2 regions of the Staphylococcus argenteus genome follow, and region 2 is predicted to be linked to the other one. Evidence: predicted binding sites of a transcription regulator. Region 2 holds the regulator's gene; the other holds the start of a gene.

The links. Region 2 encodes Rex, which represses fermentation and respiration genes when NADH is low (regulators of the CRP and FNR family bind a similar motif). Its sites were predicted from a motif close to TTGTGAAATATTTCACAA; they were not measured.
Region 1: arcA (arginine deiminase) is a predicted target of Rex. The motif match lies at 4,555-4,572, and genes of this name have one in related genera.

What each region holds. Positions count from the first base shown of each region.
Region 1 covers NC_016941.1:2,664,300-2,672,939, forward strand. The annotation lists gene arcC (carbamate kinase) at 1-672, opposite strand, end outside; gene arcD (arginine-ornithine antiporter) at 688-2,118, opposite strand; gene argF (ornithine carbamoyltransferase) at 2,215-3,225, opposite strand; gene arcA (arginine deiminase) at 3,258-4,493, opposite strand; gene SAMSHR1132_RS13045 (arginine repressor) at 4,841-5,290, opposite strand; gene aur (zinc metalloproteinase aureolysin) at 5,659-7,188, opposite strand; gene isaB (immunodominant staphylococcal antigen IsaB family protein) at 7,622-8,149, opposite strand; gene SAMSHR1132_RS13060 (hypothetical protein) at 8,405-8,640, shown strand, end outside.
Region 2 covers NC_016941.1:2,029,692-2,038,331, forward strand. The annotation lists gene SAMSHR1132_RS09895 (carbohydrate kinase family protein) at 1-760, opposite strand, end outside; gene SAMSHR1132_RS09900 (sucrose-6-phosphate hydrolase) at 757-2,241, opposite strand; gene SAMSHR1132_RS09905 (LacI family DNA-binding transcriptional regulator) at 2,390-3,340, opposite strand; gene SAMSHR1132_RS09910 (ammonium transporter) at 3,511-4,761, opposite strand; gene SAMSHR1132_RS09915 (sulfurtransferase TusA family protein) at 4,977-5,201, opposite strand; gene SAMSHR1132_RS09920 (YeeE/YedE family protein) at 5,276-6,358, opposite strand; gene SAMSHR1132_RS09925 (redox-sensing transcriptional repressor Rex) at 6,657-7,292, opposite strand; gene SAMSHR1132_RS09930 (ABC-F family ATP-binding cassette domain-containing protein) at 7,546-8,640, shown strand, end outside.

The DNA.
Region 1 (8,640 bases), 630 kb from region 2:
AATCAGCGTTGCTAATTTTTCACTAGCAAAATCTTTATCTATTACCGCTTCAACACCTTCATAGGTATTTTCTTTTTTTATAACTGGAATACCGCCACCACCGCATGCAATGACGATATCTTTACCGTCTGCTAAAGTTCGAATTAACTGGTGTTCTAGTATAGATTGAGGTAATGGTGATGCGACCACTTTTCTATAACCGCGACCTGCATCTTCTTTAAAGACTGACTCAGGTTGTTCTTTTTGTAATACTTCAACTTCATCCTTAGTATAAAATGGGCCAATTGGCTTTGTTGGATTATCAAATCGCGGATCATCTTTATCTACTTCTACACGAGTAACAATCGTCCCAACCGTCCTATCACTATTCATTTCAGTTAAAATGCGATTGATTTCAGTTTCCAACCAATAGCCTATCATACCCTGCGACATAGCACCACAAGTATCAAGGGGCATTGCTGGTGTTGTGTCACTGTTAGAATTAGCTTGTTGTATTAATAAACTACCAATTTGTGGGCCATTACCATGTGAAATGACAATACGTGCTGGTGAATCGAATAAAGGCTTAAGATTATGCATTGCCTGCCTAATTGCAGTTTGTTGTGCTTCCGCTGTTGCTTCTTTTGTTTGAATCGCATTACCACCCAATGCAATGACAATTTTTTCTTCCATACTATGTCTCTCCTTTTAGAAAACATTAATCATTCCCATCATTAATTTAATCAATCCGACAACTGCCAGTACGATAATAACTACAAAAAAGATATAATCTGATTTGATTAAACGTGTATGATTATTCTTTTGAACGATTGAATAGACTAAAAGTGCTGGAATATAAAGCAACATTGTTAATAATAAATAATTAATACCTGCTGCATAGATAAGCCATATAGCATAAAGTGAAGCTATAATTCCTATCGTCCACTGTTTTGTAGTTGCTTGTTGTCGATGTTCTAGTGTGTATTTAACTTGATAAAATGCGCTGAACATATACGGATATAAAATGGCACTTGATGCCAATGAAAATGCAAATTGATATGCACTCTGTGTAAATAACATACTTATTAAAAACAATTGAACTAATATATTAGTGATAAGTAATGCGTTTACTGGGGCACCATTTTTATTTTCCTTAGCAAACCATTTTGGGAATAAGCCATCCTTCGCAACAATAAAAGGTAATTCTCCTGCAAGTAATGTCCAACCTAACCATGCGCCGAGCACAGAAATAATTAATCCTATATTTACAAGGGTAGATCCCCAACCACCAACAATATGTGCAAGTACTTGTGCCATACTTGGTGAATCTAATTGCGAAATATGATTTTGTAAAATAACTCCTTGTGCTAATACTGTTAATAAGAAATAGATAATTAAAACCGAGATTAGTCCTATAACTGTGGCACTACCTACATCTTTTTTATTTTTAGCTCTACTAGAAAAAATGACTGCGCCTTCGATACCGATAAATACCCAAACTGTTACTAGCATAGTACTTTTAACTTGGGACATCGTGCTTGCCCAACTAAACGGTAATATACCATCTGATGTCATACCGAAAAATCCTGTCTTAAAAGTGTCAAAATTAAATGCAATAATCATACATATAATTACAAGTAAGATAGGTATTAATTTTGCAACGGTAACAATACTATTGATAAATGCCGCCGTTTCAACACCTTTTAAAATTAAGAAATGTACTCCCCAAAGTAATAATGATGCCACGATAATACTTGGTAGCGTATTACCACCTTTAAATATAGGGAAAAAATTTCCTACTGATGACATCAATAGTGTGGCATAAGCTACGTTTCCTAAAAATGCAGAAAACCAATAGCCCCAAGCACTTATAAACCCAACAAAATCGCCAAATCCTGCCTGAGCGTAGCTGTATATACCACCATCCAGTTCCGGCCGTTCATTTGTTAAATTCTGAAATACGAACGCTAATGAAATCATACCGATAGCTGTAATGAGCCAACCAATAATAATAGCTAATCCACCGGCTTTACCGCCCATATCAGACATGATATTAAAAGCACCGCCACCAATCATGGATCCTATAACTAGTCCAATCAAAGAAGACTTACTAAGTTTGTTATCTCCTGATTCGTTCATATTCATTTCTCCTTTAATATCAATATGAAGCGCCTGTTCATATCAACAATATCTAAATCAACAGACACATCATATCAATATACTTCCATTAAGTAACTAACTCCCTAATGTTGCTGCCATAACTGCTTTAATTGTATGCATTCTATTTTCAGCTTGATCGAAAACTTTTGAATGTTCACTTCTAAAGATTTGGTCTGTAACTTCCATTTCAGTCAAGCCATATTTTTCATAAATTTCTTGTCCATATAATGTATTTGTATCGTGAAATGCTGGTAAACAGTGTAAGAATATCGTTGAATCTTTGCCTGTTAAATCAAACATTTCTTGATTCACTTGATAATCTTTTAATAAATTAATACGTTGTTCAAATTCATTTTCTTCACCCATTGATACCCATACATCCGTATAAATAACATCTGTATCTTTAACCGCTTCTGCAATATTATCCGTAATCTTAATAGATCCACCATATTGTTTCGCTTTTTCTTCTGCAATTTCAACATATGCTTCTTTAGGATTTAACGATTGAGGTGTACAAATTCTCACATTAACACCTAACATTGCACCTGCTACCATTAAAGAATGCGCAATATTATTACGACCGTCACCAACATATGTTAAGTTAATACCTTCTAAGTAGCCGAAGTTTTCTTTAACTGTCATAAAATCAGCTAGCATTTGTGTTGGATGCCAATCATCTGTTAAACCATTCCATACTGGTACGCCTGAAAATTTTGCTAAATCTTCCACTGCTTGTTGTGAAAAACCACGGAATTCAATACCATCGAACATTCTTCCTAATACTTTCGCAGTGTCTTCTACAGATTCTTTTTTACCTAACTGAATATCATTTTTCCCTAAAAATTCTGGATGTGCGCCTAAATCAATCGATGCTACTGTAAATGCAGCACGTGTACGAGTAGAATTTTTTTCAAATAATAATGCAATATTTTTACCAGCAAGATAATGGTGCTTAATACCTTTTTTCTTATAATCCTTTAATGTAATCGCAAAATCAATCAAGCCTTCAAATTCAGCTTTCGTATAATCACTTTCTTTTAATAATGATCTACCTTTTAAATCATATGGTTTTTGAATTTCTGTCATAAATTTCACCCTCACTTCTATCATTTACTATGTTAAATATCTTCTCGGTATAGTGGTTGACTCATACATCTTGGGCCACCTCGTCCACGTACCAATTCACTACCAGATATTTCAATAACTTTTATACCTTTTTGTCTTAATAAATCATTTGATACATAATTTCTATCATAAGTCACTACAACGCCTGGTCTAATACATAAAGTGTTTGATCCGTCATTCCACTGTTCTCTTGCGCCATCAATGACATCACCATTTCCAGTTGGAATAAATTGAATATTATTTATGCCTAAAACTTCTTCTAATGTATCTTTTAAGTGGCTAGATTGTTTGATAATAATGTCTTGATTATCTTCATCATATTCAATAATAAATATATTCATATTGCCTTCTGCCTTTAAAATGGCTGAGTGCATTGTAAATTTGTCATAATCTATCATCGTGAATACTGTATCTAAATGCATAAATGTTCGACTTGTCGGAATTTCAATTGCTACTACTTTTTTAAAGGACGCCTCTGGATTTTTGAAAATACGACGCGCTAACTTTTCAATTGCTTGTGCAGATGTACGTTCTGAGACACCAATTGCTAAAACATCTTTAGATAACACAAGCTCATCGCCACCTTCAATGTTGAATGGGCAATCTCTATCTAACCAAACCGGGATGTTTGCATCTTTAAATCTAGGATGGTGTTTCACAATATATTGAATAAAAATAGATTCTCGTCGTCGTGCTCTCCAAAACATCCGGTTGATTGTAATACCATGTCCTATTGACGCTTGTGGATCTCGTGTAAAATATAGATTCGGCATTGGATCTAAATAAAATGGATATTTATCATCCATATATTCAACAAGATGTGTACACTTAGGATCTATTTCTTCTTTACGAACACCAGACATAATTTTATCTACGAGTTCTTGATTTGAGAGTGTCGCAAACAATGCTTTAATTTCTTCTTCGTGACCTAAAATTGTTTTTTTAGACTCTGCTAAAACATCCTCAATAAACTGACTTCTAACTTGAGCATCTTCAATACTTTCAGCAGCTAACTTTTCAAGATAAAGTACTTCTACGCCCTCATCTCTAAGTACCTGTGCAAAATGATCATGCTCTTTTTGAGCAACCTCTAAATAAGGAATATCATCGAATAATAATCCATCTAAATAATCAGGTACAAGATTTTCTAATTCTTTGCCAGGACGCTTAAGCAACACAGTCTTTAAAGTTCCAATTTCGCTATTCACTTTAATTGGTCCATTTGTCATGTCTATTTCCTCCTTTTGACTTTGAATTCAACTAGAGTATAGACAATTTTCAAACGCTTTCATGTGATTATATTCACATAAAGAAAGTCGAAAATTCCATGTCTTTTTGTTATACAATACATAATAATGGATTTTTATGCATAAATAAAGTTATTTTAGCGTTAAATATGCATTTTTTATTCAAAACAAGCCTAAAAAGTATGTTATATAAAGTTTTTTATACAGTCAAATGAATGTCTATGAATTTTTTCTCTTTATAAAAAACATGCGTACACAAGTTAAAATTTAGTAATCAACTTGTGTACGCACAATATGATGTGAATATATTTTGTTTTAATTGAAAATGTTTATCCAAATAACTTTGCATATACATACTTGGCCATCTCATTTGATGACGTTAATATCAATGTTGTATCATTCCCACTAACTGTCCCTAATATCTCTTCAATATTTAATTGATCGATAAAATAGTTAATGCCTTGTGCAAAACCTGGGGATGTTTTGACAATAATGTATGAACCATTGATGATTGAGCTTAGAACCTCATGTTCACAATAGTGTTTAAACTTTTCTTTCATCTCACGCTCGGTTTGATTATTAATTGCTTTATAAACCCACGTTTCACAATCAATCGGTATGCGATATATATTTAGTTCCTTTAAGTCTTTAGCAATTGTTGTAGCGCTGTATCTCACACCAAAATACGCTTCAATATATGATATAATTTGTTCTTTTTTATAAATGTTATGCTTTTTAACTATTGTAGAAACTAATTCTAATCGTTTACTTTTCTTCATTTTGTAAACTCCTTTTGTAGTTAAGTTTCTTGTATTATTAAATAAATTTATGTATGTTTCATTTATAATTTAACACTTTATTTTGCAAAAGATAATAAAAATGTATGTAAATTTTTGTGACAACTTTTAAAACAGCATTTGTATTTTAGATAACATGTTCTTTATTGAAATTGCTTGATTATTGATATTATTAGACTGTCAGGATGTCTTACAGCAGACAAACCTCACACTTACCCTATAAATACAAAAGAGGATGTGTATCAACAAAGAAATTGCTTTTTTGTTAATACCATCCTCTTATATAAGCTGTATTTTAAAATTAAATTATTTATAAGTGTTTAACATTACTTCTTCTTGTTTCTATACTTTTACTCGACGCCTACTTCATTCCATGCTTCATATACTTTTTCAGCTGTTTGCTCGTCATATAAATCTTTAGCTGCTTGATATAGAGCATCTTTACAATCTTTGAAGTTTGAATTACTTGTTAAGTATTCAGTTAAAGCGCGATAATAAATTTGTTCTGATTTTGATTTCCCTATTGATTGAATTACGTTATAAGCTGCTTTATTTGGAATTCCAGAGTTAGTGTGTACACCGCCATTATCTTTTTCAGTGTATACATAATCTTTCATATGAGATGGTTGTCCAAATTGTTCAGGATCTGACATGCTACGTAATGCATCTCCATCTTTTCCTGGTGTATAAACATCTTCACCCATTAAGAAATCTTCATCATCTACAAAGTATCCAAAGACATCTGAAAAACTTTCGTTTAACGCTCCTGATTGATCTTTGTATTCTAAGTTCGCAGTCTCTTGTGTAACACCATGCGTTAACTCATGTGCAACTACATCATTTGCGCCTGATAAATTTGTGAAAGTACGGCCATCGCCATCACCATAAATCATTTTATCGCCAATCCATGCTGCGTTATTTCTATTATCTTGACCACCATAATTATTAACATGTGTTAGTGAAACAATTGGACTACCGTGGTTATCATATGATTCACGACCAAATGTATTTTTATAATAATCATATGTTTGTTTAGCATAATAGTTTGCATCTACACCGGCACGTTGATCATCTTTTACAAAGTTTTCATCTTCATTTGTAATTAATGTCGCTTGACCAGTTTGATCATTAAAACTGTATGCAGATAATTTACCTTGATGCGTTAAATCTTCTAAGCTAAATCCACCTTCAATGCTATTAATATTGATATCTTTAGTGTCTCCAAGTACACCTTTACCTTTACCAGTAGCTGCTGCTTCTTTAACTAAATTTGTTTTTTCAACAACTTCACCTGTTTGAGCATCAATCTTAACTTTCCAGTGTGAAATTTCCGGACTAACTGTAATCAATTCAAGATTGTAAATATATTTATTACTGTCGCCATCAATTTCAACTTTATTTTCTTTGATAACGTCATCTTTAAGGTTTTTAGCCTTATTTTTATCAATTTTGACTGCTTTGAATGCTTTATCAACAGCTTCATCTTTAGTTATTGTTACTTTATTTGTTGGTTTTACTTTTTTCGCATCTGTATCACCATTGATTAAAACAACTTTTCCTGATTTATCTGCATGTACTTTAACTTCTTTGTCAGGTGCATGAACCCCGTCAACACTAGGTTGTAATGTGTAATGCGTGAAACCTTTATTATCTTTTTTTACATCAGTAACAGAGTAATCTTGATAATGATTTTTTACATTTTCAGATTTAGGTAATTCTTTTAAAGCTTTAACCGCGTCACTTTTTTGTGTCACTTCAAAATTAATATCAGAATTAGCCGGTTTGTTATCCTTGTCTGCTGCAACTGCTGTAGGTACTAAAGTGCTCAATAACGTTACTGCTGCCATACTTGTAAATGCATATCTTGAAAATTTCCTCACATTTCATTCCTCCTGATTTTTTAAAAACAGCTTATAAATAAAATATTAATTTAATTTTTCAGAAAAGTAAACAATTATTTCAATTTATTTCTACACTTTTTGTTTGGTGATTTTATTTATTGATTCTTTTCTTTTTTAAAACTGTTTTCTCTAATTAAATTAATTTTTAAAAGTTATACTTAATTATATTTTAAAATTTATTAAGACTTTATTTTTGTGAAATTATTAACAATTACAAAATGGTGCAACGCATACTTAATAAGTGTTCACAATAACTTATGTAACCACTTTAAATATATTGTATCGGATAAACATTTTTTCTTATATTAAGCGATTAAACACGATACAATATTTCTCACGCTTTCTCTTCAAATTAAAAAGACTAGAATGTACTGCTGAGGTAACATCCCAATCTTTATGATAGATTTATATATTATTTACTTGTTTTATAAGGTGTATGTCCAACTGTTACTTCCACCACTCTGTTGTGATCAACGACAAACCATATGCCTAATGACTTTTTATTTGGTTGGTAGTAAAAAATACCACTATTAGAATCTTGTTTGTTATTATTTTCTTTTTGCAATGATTTACCATAAGCTTTTTGAATATCTTTTAAAGATACATCATTTTTGACGATGAATTGTAACTGTCCTGCTTCATTACCATTTGCTGAGACCTCTTTAAAAGTTTGATCATATTTCTCTATTTTCTTTGTCGCATTAGTCTTAGCTAATTTAATACCATTAAACTTCACGTTATCATGTTTAATTGCATTAATAAAATGTTTATCCATAATAAAATTCGCATTATGTCCAATATAACCATTATACGTATAGTATGGTGTTGTTGCTGCCTGTGCCTCATGATTTACTACTGTTTCATTTCCTACGACAGTTGCTCCAATCAATGTACTAAAAGCTAATGTTGTTGCAAGACAAATTTTAGTTGTTTTATTCATATTATCTCTCTTTTCCATGAAAATTTTTCATTTCTCTTACCTTAATTATAACTTGCTTGTTAAATAAAATACTATTAATTATATTTATAAATACATAACAGTTTTGTTATACTTATTTGAAGCATATCAAAATTGCCAAAAATATTAATGTCGTTTGCATTGTAACTTTAAAGTGTACAACGATAACAAATTATCATTAACATGTTTTTTAAATTTCTTGAATTAACAATTTACATTAAAACGGAGGCGTTATATTTGAAAAAGTTTCTTATATCAATCGTAATTATCATATTAATTGCAGCATTAGGATTCGCCATTTATACAGCAGTAAATCATTCTACTTCATCTCATAAAAATGACGCGCAAGATAATAAAACAACACATCAAAAGAAAGACTCTGAATCAACAGATCAAAATAATGCAAATACAGAAAAATCAAACACAAATCAAAATGATAGTAATAGCAATACTGGTAATCAACAGTCTCCACA
Region 2 (8,640 bases):
TATCAACAGCATTTACTTTGTAACCAGCGTGATTAAATGTATTTCCATTTTTCAAATAGACAGCAGCACCATCTGAACCTTTTGTATAAATAACTACTTTGACGTTGCCTAAGAATAAAGATTGAATTGCTTCATTTTCATCATGTATACCTGTTATAAATTCTAATTCTTCATCAGAAACTTTTACTATATGTGCCAAAGGTAAAAATGAATGAATTGCATGCCTCAAATCTTCTGGGTTATCCCACAAAAGTAGCCTTACATTGGGATCAAAAACAACCGTGCCATTTGCATCTAATACTTTAGTAATTAATTTATGATGCGCATTTTTCATCGGACTTTCAACTAAATCCACAGAACAAAAATGTACTATATCATTTTCACTCACTTCAATATTATCCACATAACTCGGCTCAAATAGCATATCTGCAGATGGCTTTCGGTAGAATGAAAAGTCTCGTTCACCTGCTTCAGTTAGACTCACAAAAGCTAATGCCGTATTAGCTTCGTTCGTACGATAGACATGCTTTACATCCACACCTATTTTAGAAATTGTTTCAACAATACTATCTCCAAAAGCATCGTCACCTAACTGTGTAATTATATGTGCTTGCTGTCCTAACTTTTGAACAGCACATGCTACATTGCATGGGGCTCCACCAATTTGCTTCGTAAAGGTTTCAACATCTTTCAAATTGGCATTCGTCACATTTGGAATAAAATCAATTAACGCTTCACCTATTGCAAATAAACGTCTCATTCTTGATCATCCTTCAAATCATATTTAGTAAATTGTAAATAAACTTGTCCTGATTCTGTTGATGTTTTAATACCAACCGCATCGTCAGTTGGGAAAATTCGAGATGTTAATACACGTTCACCATCATTACAGAAAATTTCAATACTCGATGTATCAACATATATTTGTAATTGTTTCAATGGTGTATCTAACGTTGTGCTACGTGTCATACCTTCTACATTCGCTGGTAATAGACCACTATCACTTCGATCCAATGTAATTTTATTTTCGCGTTTATTATAAGAGATTAAAGTTGAAGTTGTTTTTGATGTACGTAGTTCGAAATATACTTCAGTTGCATCATTATCTAAAATATCAATAATTAGTTCATATTGCTTACCTTCATAAGGATGTAGCTTTCGTGTAAATTTATTTGCGTAGCCTAATGCTGTCTCTTTATTATGGCGTAACTTTTCTAATGCTGGATACGGACGTTGCATAAGTCGCCCATTTTCCACAGTTAATACTCGAGGAATAGTTAAACAATGAGCCCAACCTTCATTATCTGTAGGATATTCGATTTCCGGCAATCCCATCCATCCGATTAATACACGTTGCCCCTTTTCATCTAAAAATGTTTGAGGTGCATAAAAGTCAAAACCATTATCAAGTTCAACAAAATCTTCATGCTCAAAAGTTAAGTTTTCAATATCTAATTGACCTAACATATAACCACTTTGATAAATATTTTTAAATTGATCAGCTTGCGAATCAACACCTTGTGGACAAATAAGTATGACATCTTGACCATCGATATTAAAGTAATCTGGACACTCCCACATATATCCAAAATCATCTAATTCAGTTTTAATTTCACCTAAATAATGCCAGTTAATTATATCTTCAGTGCTATATAATAATAATCGACCTTGATGTTCAGTATTTTGTGCGCCAATGACTGCATAATACTTATCATCTTTTTTAAATACCTTCGGATCTCTAAAATGACTTGTATATCCTTCTGGTTGCTGATTAATTACAGGCTTTGGAAACTTTTCTACTGTTCCATCATCTTTCATACGTGCCATCATTTGACTCGAATGTCTTTGCCAATGGTTATCTCGATGATTCCCAGTATACATATAATATAAATGTCCGTTATATTCGAAAGCACTACCACTATACACACCATGACTATCATATTTTGAATCTGGATTTAATATAGGTCCTTCTGCTTTAAAAGTAACTAAATCATCACTTGTATAATTAAACCAATATTTTAACCCATGAACTGCACCTAACGGGAACCATTGATGTGACACATAATATTTTCCATTATAAAAAATAAGCCCATTCGGATCGTTCAATAATCCAGTTTCAGGTTGAATATGAAATTGTTGACGAAATTTAGATTGATCAACTTGTTGTTTTAAATTTTTGAAATATTCCGTATCAACGTCTTCGATACGTTGATAACGTTCTTCTCTAGTCCATTCGGTCATAATACTTGTCCAGTCCTCCTTTAACATTTATGATGCTAACAATTTATATTCTATTATAGCAAATTTTACTTACGTTCTTTAATTATTGCGCTATAATATTTCATACTTTGTGGTATCGGTTCCACCCTTATTTTAAAAAATACAGCGTCTAAATGCTAACATCTACAGTGACGCTATATGGCATATCTTTATTTTTTAGCATTTGTTGAATTTCTTCCATTGCGCATTGACCCGCTTCATAGTAGTTGTAATGAATTGTTTTAATCGTCGGAGATACTAACTGAGTCATAGGGTCTCCACCAAAACCATAAATTTGTTTCGGTTTCATGGCATCTTCTTTCCCAGAATAATATTTATAAGCTGCTAACGCAATCGTATCCGTCGCACCAACAATTGCATCTACTTGATTTACATTCTTTAATACTTGAGCAACATCTTGTTGTGCATCCTTATATGTGAAATTTGTTTCATGTACATTAGGTGTAATTTGATATTTAGCTAATTGATCAAGTAAACCACGTTTTCTATGTATACCGACTGCAATATCTTTTTCACTTACACTAAATACTTCAACTTGTCGATAATCTTGTTGCCCAATCCATTCACCAATGATTTGCCCTGCTTTGTAATCATCATGCACAATACTATGAAGCTGTTCATGCTGTTGTCCAACAATAACCGTTGGAACTTTCATTTTATTTATAACTTCAATATGCTTATTAGTAATATCTGTAGCCATTAAAACAATGCCATCTACTTTACTACGTGCTAATGTTTCAAGTGCTTGGATTTCTGCTTCAATGTTTAGTCCAGTATAATTTAAGATTAACTGAGATCCATATTTTTCACATTGTTTTGCTAACCCTTTGATTGTCTCATCTACAGCGTATGAATTCATTCTCGGTATGATTGCGCCAATAAGATGTGTTTGTCGGGCTCTTAAACTTTGTGCAAACTGATTCGGTTGATAGTCATGCTCAGCGATAATTTTTGTTAATTTTTCACTTGTTTTTTTACTGACAGATCCATTATTTAAAAACCTAGATACTGTACTTTTTGAAACACCTGCTAATTTGGCAATATCGGATATATTTTTCATAATTACTCACCTATCATTATTTATGACGCTTAGTTTATTTTAGCATATATGTAACCGCTTCAAATAACATTTCATCTCCTTTCTAAAAAATATTTAACAAAACAGAAAATGTCCTAACATCATTTTTCTAAACAGATGTCAGGACAATTTATTTTCTATGTATTTTTAATTTAATATCGAATATGTTTATTAAACCTATTTAGCTCGCCTTCAAAATAAGCATGCTCACCATGCACAATTTTATCTAATCCTATATTTGTTTCTTGCTCTGTCACAGACAACGGCGTAATCAATTTAATTACCTTCGCAATAATAAATGTCATAACTACGCTAAAAATTACTACTGCTGTAACACAAAGTATTTGCACTAACATAATATGAACATCACCTGTATAAATAAATCCATTATCAATATCCGGATTTGCTTTTTTACTTTGGAAAAATGCTGTTAATACTGCACCAATAATACCACCTACACCATGAATACCAAATGCATCTAACGCATCATGATATTTTAGTTTCACTTTTATATAATTAATGACGATATAACAACAAATACCACCAATTAATGCCATAATTGTTGCACTAAGATATGTTACATATCCAGCTGCAGGCGTAATGACAACAAGACCAGCCAGTGCACCTAGTAATAGCCCAAGTAAACTTGTAGTCTTTTTGAAAATATATTCTAAAATTAACCAACCTATAGCACCTGCGCTTGCAGCAATAACTGTGTTTGTAAATGCTAGCATTGCAATTTGATCAAATGTAAATGCACTACCTACATTAAATCCGTACCATCCAATCCACACAAAAATACCACCAATTAAGGTAATAATTAAATTATGAGGTGTAGATTCAGATTGTTTGTTACCTTTTCCAATCATAATTGCCAGTACCAAACCTGAAACACCTGATGTAATATGAACGACTGTACCACCAGCGAAATCTAATACGCCAAGTTTATTGATCCAACCGCCACCCCATACCCAGTGTGCTACCGGGCTATAAACAAGTGCTGTCCAAATAACTACAAATAATAGATACGGGATAAATTTCATTTTTTCAGCGATTGAACCTGATAAAATTGAGATTGCAATCGTACAAAACATCATTTGAAATAACATAAATAATGCCAGTGGTATATGTGGACTTATATCTTCTTGTGTAGCAAAACCTACATGATTAAGAAGTGTATATTGCCAATTTCCAAACCATAGGCTCCCATCTCCAAAACTAATAGTAAAACCAACTGTTATCCAAACAAATGTTACTAGAACAATTGCTGCCATACTTTGCATAACAGTATTAAGTGCATTTTTAGATTGAACTAATCCGCCATAAAACAAACTTAATCCTGGCGTCATTAACCAAACTAATAATGTACATAAAAACATAAATATTGTGTCGTTAAGATTCATACTTACCACTCCCTTGTTTTCATAATAATCTGATAATTTATAAAATGCAAAAATGCGTAAGATTATATGACATCTATTGAAATAAAATATGACACAACCTTTTTTTGTTAACACTTACTTATTCCTGATATTTCCATAATAAAAAGGCTATTTTCTCACTTTTAATATAGAGAAAATAGCCTTTTTAATGTTTGTGTTAGCAACAATAAATATCGTTATACTTTTTGAACTGTAATCGTCCAAGAAGCATTGTCAACTTGTTCGAAACTAGTTACGGGATATCCATTTTCTGCTGCCCAATTCGGTATAGCTTCAGTCGCTTGTGTACAGTCAAAATCAATTTTCAATTCATCTCCAGATGATAATGTCGCCATTTTCTTTTGTGCTTCAATCAATGGAAATGGACACACCATACCTACTGTACCTAATTCATATATCATAATTAACACTCCTCTTTTCAATTAAATTATTAAATGGATTTTTCCTACTTTCCTGTTCTTGAAATTCCTCACATTTATACTAGTTGTGTTTGTTGTTGCGCCTTATCAACTTGTTGTTGAACTTTCTTCATTGGACGAACAAACATAAAATGACTGATTGTCCATACGCCAGCAATCATCGCTGCTAGTGCAATCCATCCTTGCCAAGTCATCATGGCAGTTTCAACTAGACCATTACCTATGGAACATCCCCCTGCTACTGAAGCACCGAAGCCCATACATATACCACCTATAGCGCTGTTACGAATCGTCAACTTATCAGGCAAACGCCATTTAAATTCTTTTGATCCTTTAGCTGCAATGTAAGAACCTAAAAATATCCCTAAAACTAATAGGACACCCCAGTCAATAAATTTTGTTTCGCCGGTAATTAAAAAATGGACTAAATTTGCTGATGGCGTTGTAATTCCAAGCCCTGCATTCCTACCAGTCGATGTACTCATTGGCCATGCTAATAAAGCAATAAGTCCTATTGCGATTGCAGCTATAAATGGATGATATCGCTTTTCGAAAAGATAATGTCTGATACCTCTATATCGCTGCTTCAATTTAGGAATTGCTACTTTTGATTTTTTATTATTAAGTGTTCTAACTACAAGTACAGTAGTTATGATAGATAATGCTGCTACTAACACCCAAAAAGGTATTCCAGTCGTTTGAGATATATCACTATTCACATTCGTTGATTGATTAATTTGATACATTACTGGTTTCAAAATTCCTGTCTTAGTTATCGCAGCAGTAATAGCATACAAAATTAAAGCAATCCAACTTCCTATCAAACCTTCACCGGCACGATACCATGTACCAGTTGCACACCCGCCTGCTAGCACAATTCCAATCCCAAAAATAAATGAGCCGATAATCGTTCCTAATATAGGAAAACTGTGTGTAGGAATTTGTAAAACGCCAGTTGCCGTCAAAATTAAAAGTCCGACACTTTGAATAGTAATAGCTATTAATAATGCGTAAAACATTTTATTATTCTTTTGCACGTACATATCACGAAAACCACCTGTTAAACAAAATCTTGTACGTTGCATAACAAATCCTAAAAGTCCCCCGACTAATAAACCACTAACAATCATCCAAACCATTATAATACCACCTATTTCCGATAAGTTTAGTATGTATTATAGGCGATGATTTCCTCATTTTCAACCTTATACACAATATTTTTGCTATACAATAGAATATTATCTATCTGTAACCAATAGTGATTGTGTTGATTGTTTAACAATAAATTTACATGATTATTTTCTTGTATTAAGACATAACAATACATTAATTTACCACTAAAATTTCAGATTCAATAAGAAAAAGCCTGAGACTTTGTCCCAGACTTTAAAAATAATTTAAGATATAACAAGGTTAATCTTTAAAGCTACATCACATTTATTCACTGTAATTTTTCATAAAGAATAGTAATGACTGTAATTCTATACCTAAGTCGATTTGATGTACTTGCACATCTGAAGGTGTATTTATTCTGCCAGGCGTAAAGTTTAATATCCCTTTTACACCAGCTTGAACAAGTTCATCTGCTATTTTTTGAGCTACTCTCTCTGGTGTCGTTAAGATCACAACATCGATTTCTTCTTTCTTCAATGTCGCTATTAATTCATTATTATCTTTTACAATAACATTCCCTATTTTTTGGCCAATAATATCTTCTTTAATATCAAATGCTTCAGTAATAGTCATATCGTCATGAATTGAAAAGTTATATGTGAGTAATGCTTTCCCTAGGTTCCCGACTCCGACAATTGCGATTTTTATCATATCACTTTCGCTAAGTTCAGATTTAAAGAAATCTAATAAACTATCTATATTATATCCGTACCCTTTTTTACCTAATTCGCCAAAATATGAAAAATCACGACGAATTGTTGCCGAGTCAATTTGTAACGCATCGCTAATCGCTTTTGAATTTACACGATCTATACCTTTAGATTTTAATGAACTCACAAATCTATAATATAACGGTAAACGTTTTAAAGTTGCTCGAGGAATTTTAACTTGGTCACTCATTCGCTATTTCCTCCTTCGTGTTTGAATGAATTATATCTATGTATTCAAACGAGTTAGAGCGTAGTTGTTAGATTATTAAAAAACAAATAATTGATTACAATGAATACTTAAATATTATACATTATTGAATTTTAAAAATAAATATCTTAGTTTCATGACGGCGTTTTATACTGTAAAATGGTTATTAATGTAATGATTACGATTGAAATCGTAAACTAAAACTAATTGACGAAATACGAAAGGTGAAGATCGAATGATACTTTTACAACTTAATCATATATCAAAATCGTTCGATGGTGAAGATATATTTACTGATGTTGATTTTGAAGTAAAAACAGGAGAACGTATAGGTATAGTAGGAAGAAATGGTGCCGGTAAATCAACATTAATGAAAATTATAGCTGGTGTAGAAAACTACGATTCAGGAAATATGTCCAAAATCAAAAACCTAAAGCTTGGCTATTTAACTCAACAAATGACACTCAACTCTAACGCAACGGTTTTTGAAGAAATGTCCAAACCATTTGAACATATTAAAAACATGGAAGCATTAATTAAAGAAGAAACCGATTGGTTAGCTAAACATGCAGATGATTATGATAGCGATTCATATAAAGCTCATATGTCACGATATGAATCTTTATCAAATCAATTTGAACAATTAGATGGGTATCAATACGAGAGTAAAATTAAAACTGTGTTGCATGGTTTAAATTTCACTGAAAACGATTTTAATAAACCCATAAATAACTTTAGTGGTGGTCAAAAAACACGCCTTTCATTAGCTCAAATGTTATTAAATGAACCTGATTTATTACTTTTAGATGAGCCTACTAACCATTTAGACTTAGAAACAACTAAGTGGCTTGAAGATTATTTACGTTATTTTAAAGGTGCAATCGTAATTATCAGTCACGATCGTTACTTTTTAGATAAAATTGTAACTCAAATTTATGATGTAGCCTTGGGTGACGTCAAACGCTATGTTGGTAACTATGATCAATTTATTAAGCAACGTGATTTATATTATGAAAAGCGGATGCAAGAATATGAAAATCAACAAGAAGAAATTAAACGTTTAGAAACATTTGTTGAGAAGAATATTACACGTGCCTCCACTAGTGGCATGGCAAAAAGTAGACGTAAAATTTTAGAAAAAATGGAACGTATTGATAAACCAATGTTAGATGCTAAAAGTGCGAATATACAATTCGGCTTTGACCGTAATACAGGCAACGATGTCATGCACATTAAACATTTAGAAATTGGTTACCAAACACCTATTACCCAACCTATTAACATTGAAGTTTCAAAAGGTGACCATATTGCTATTATCGGGCCTAACGGT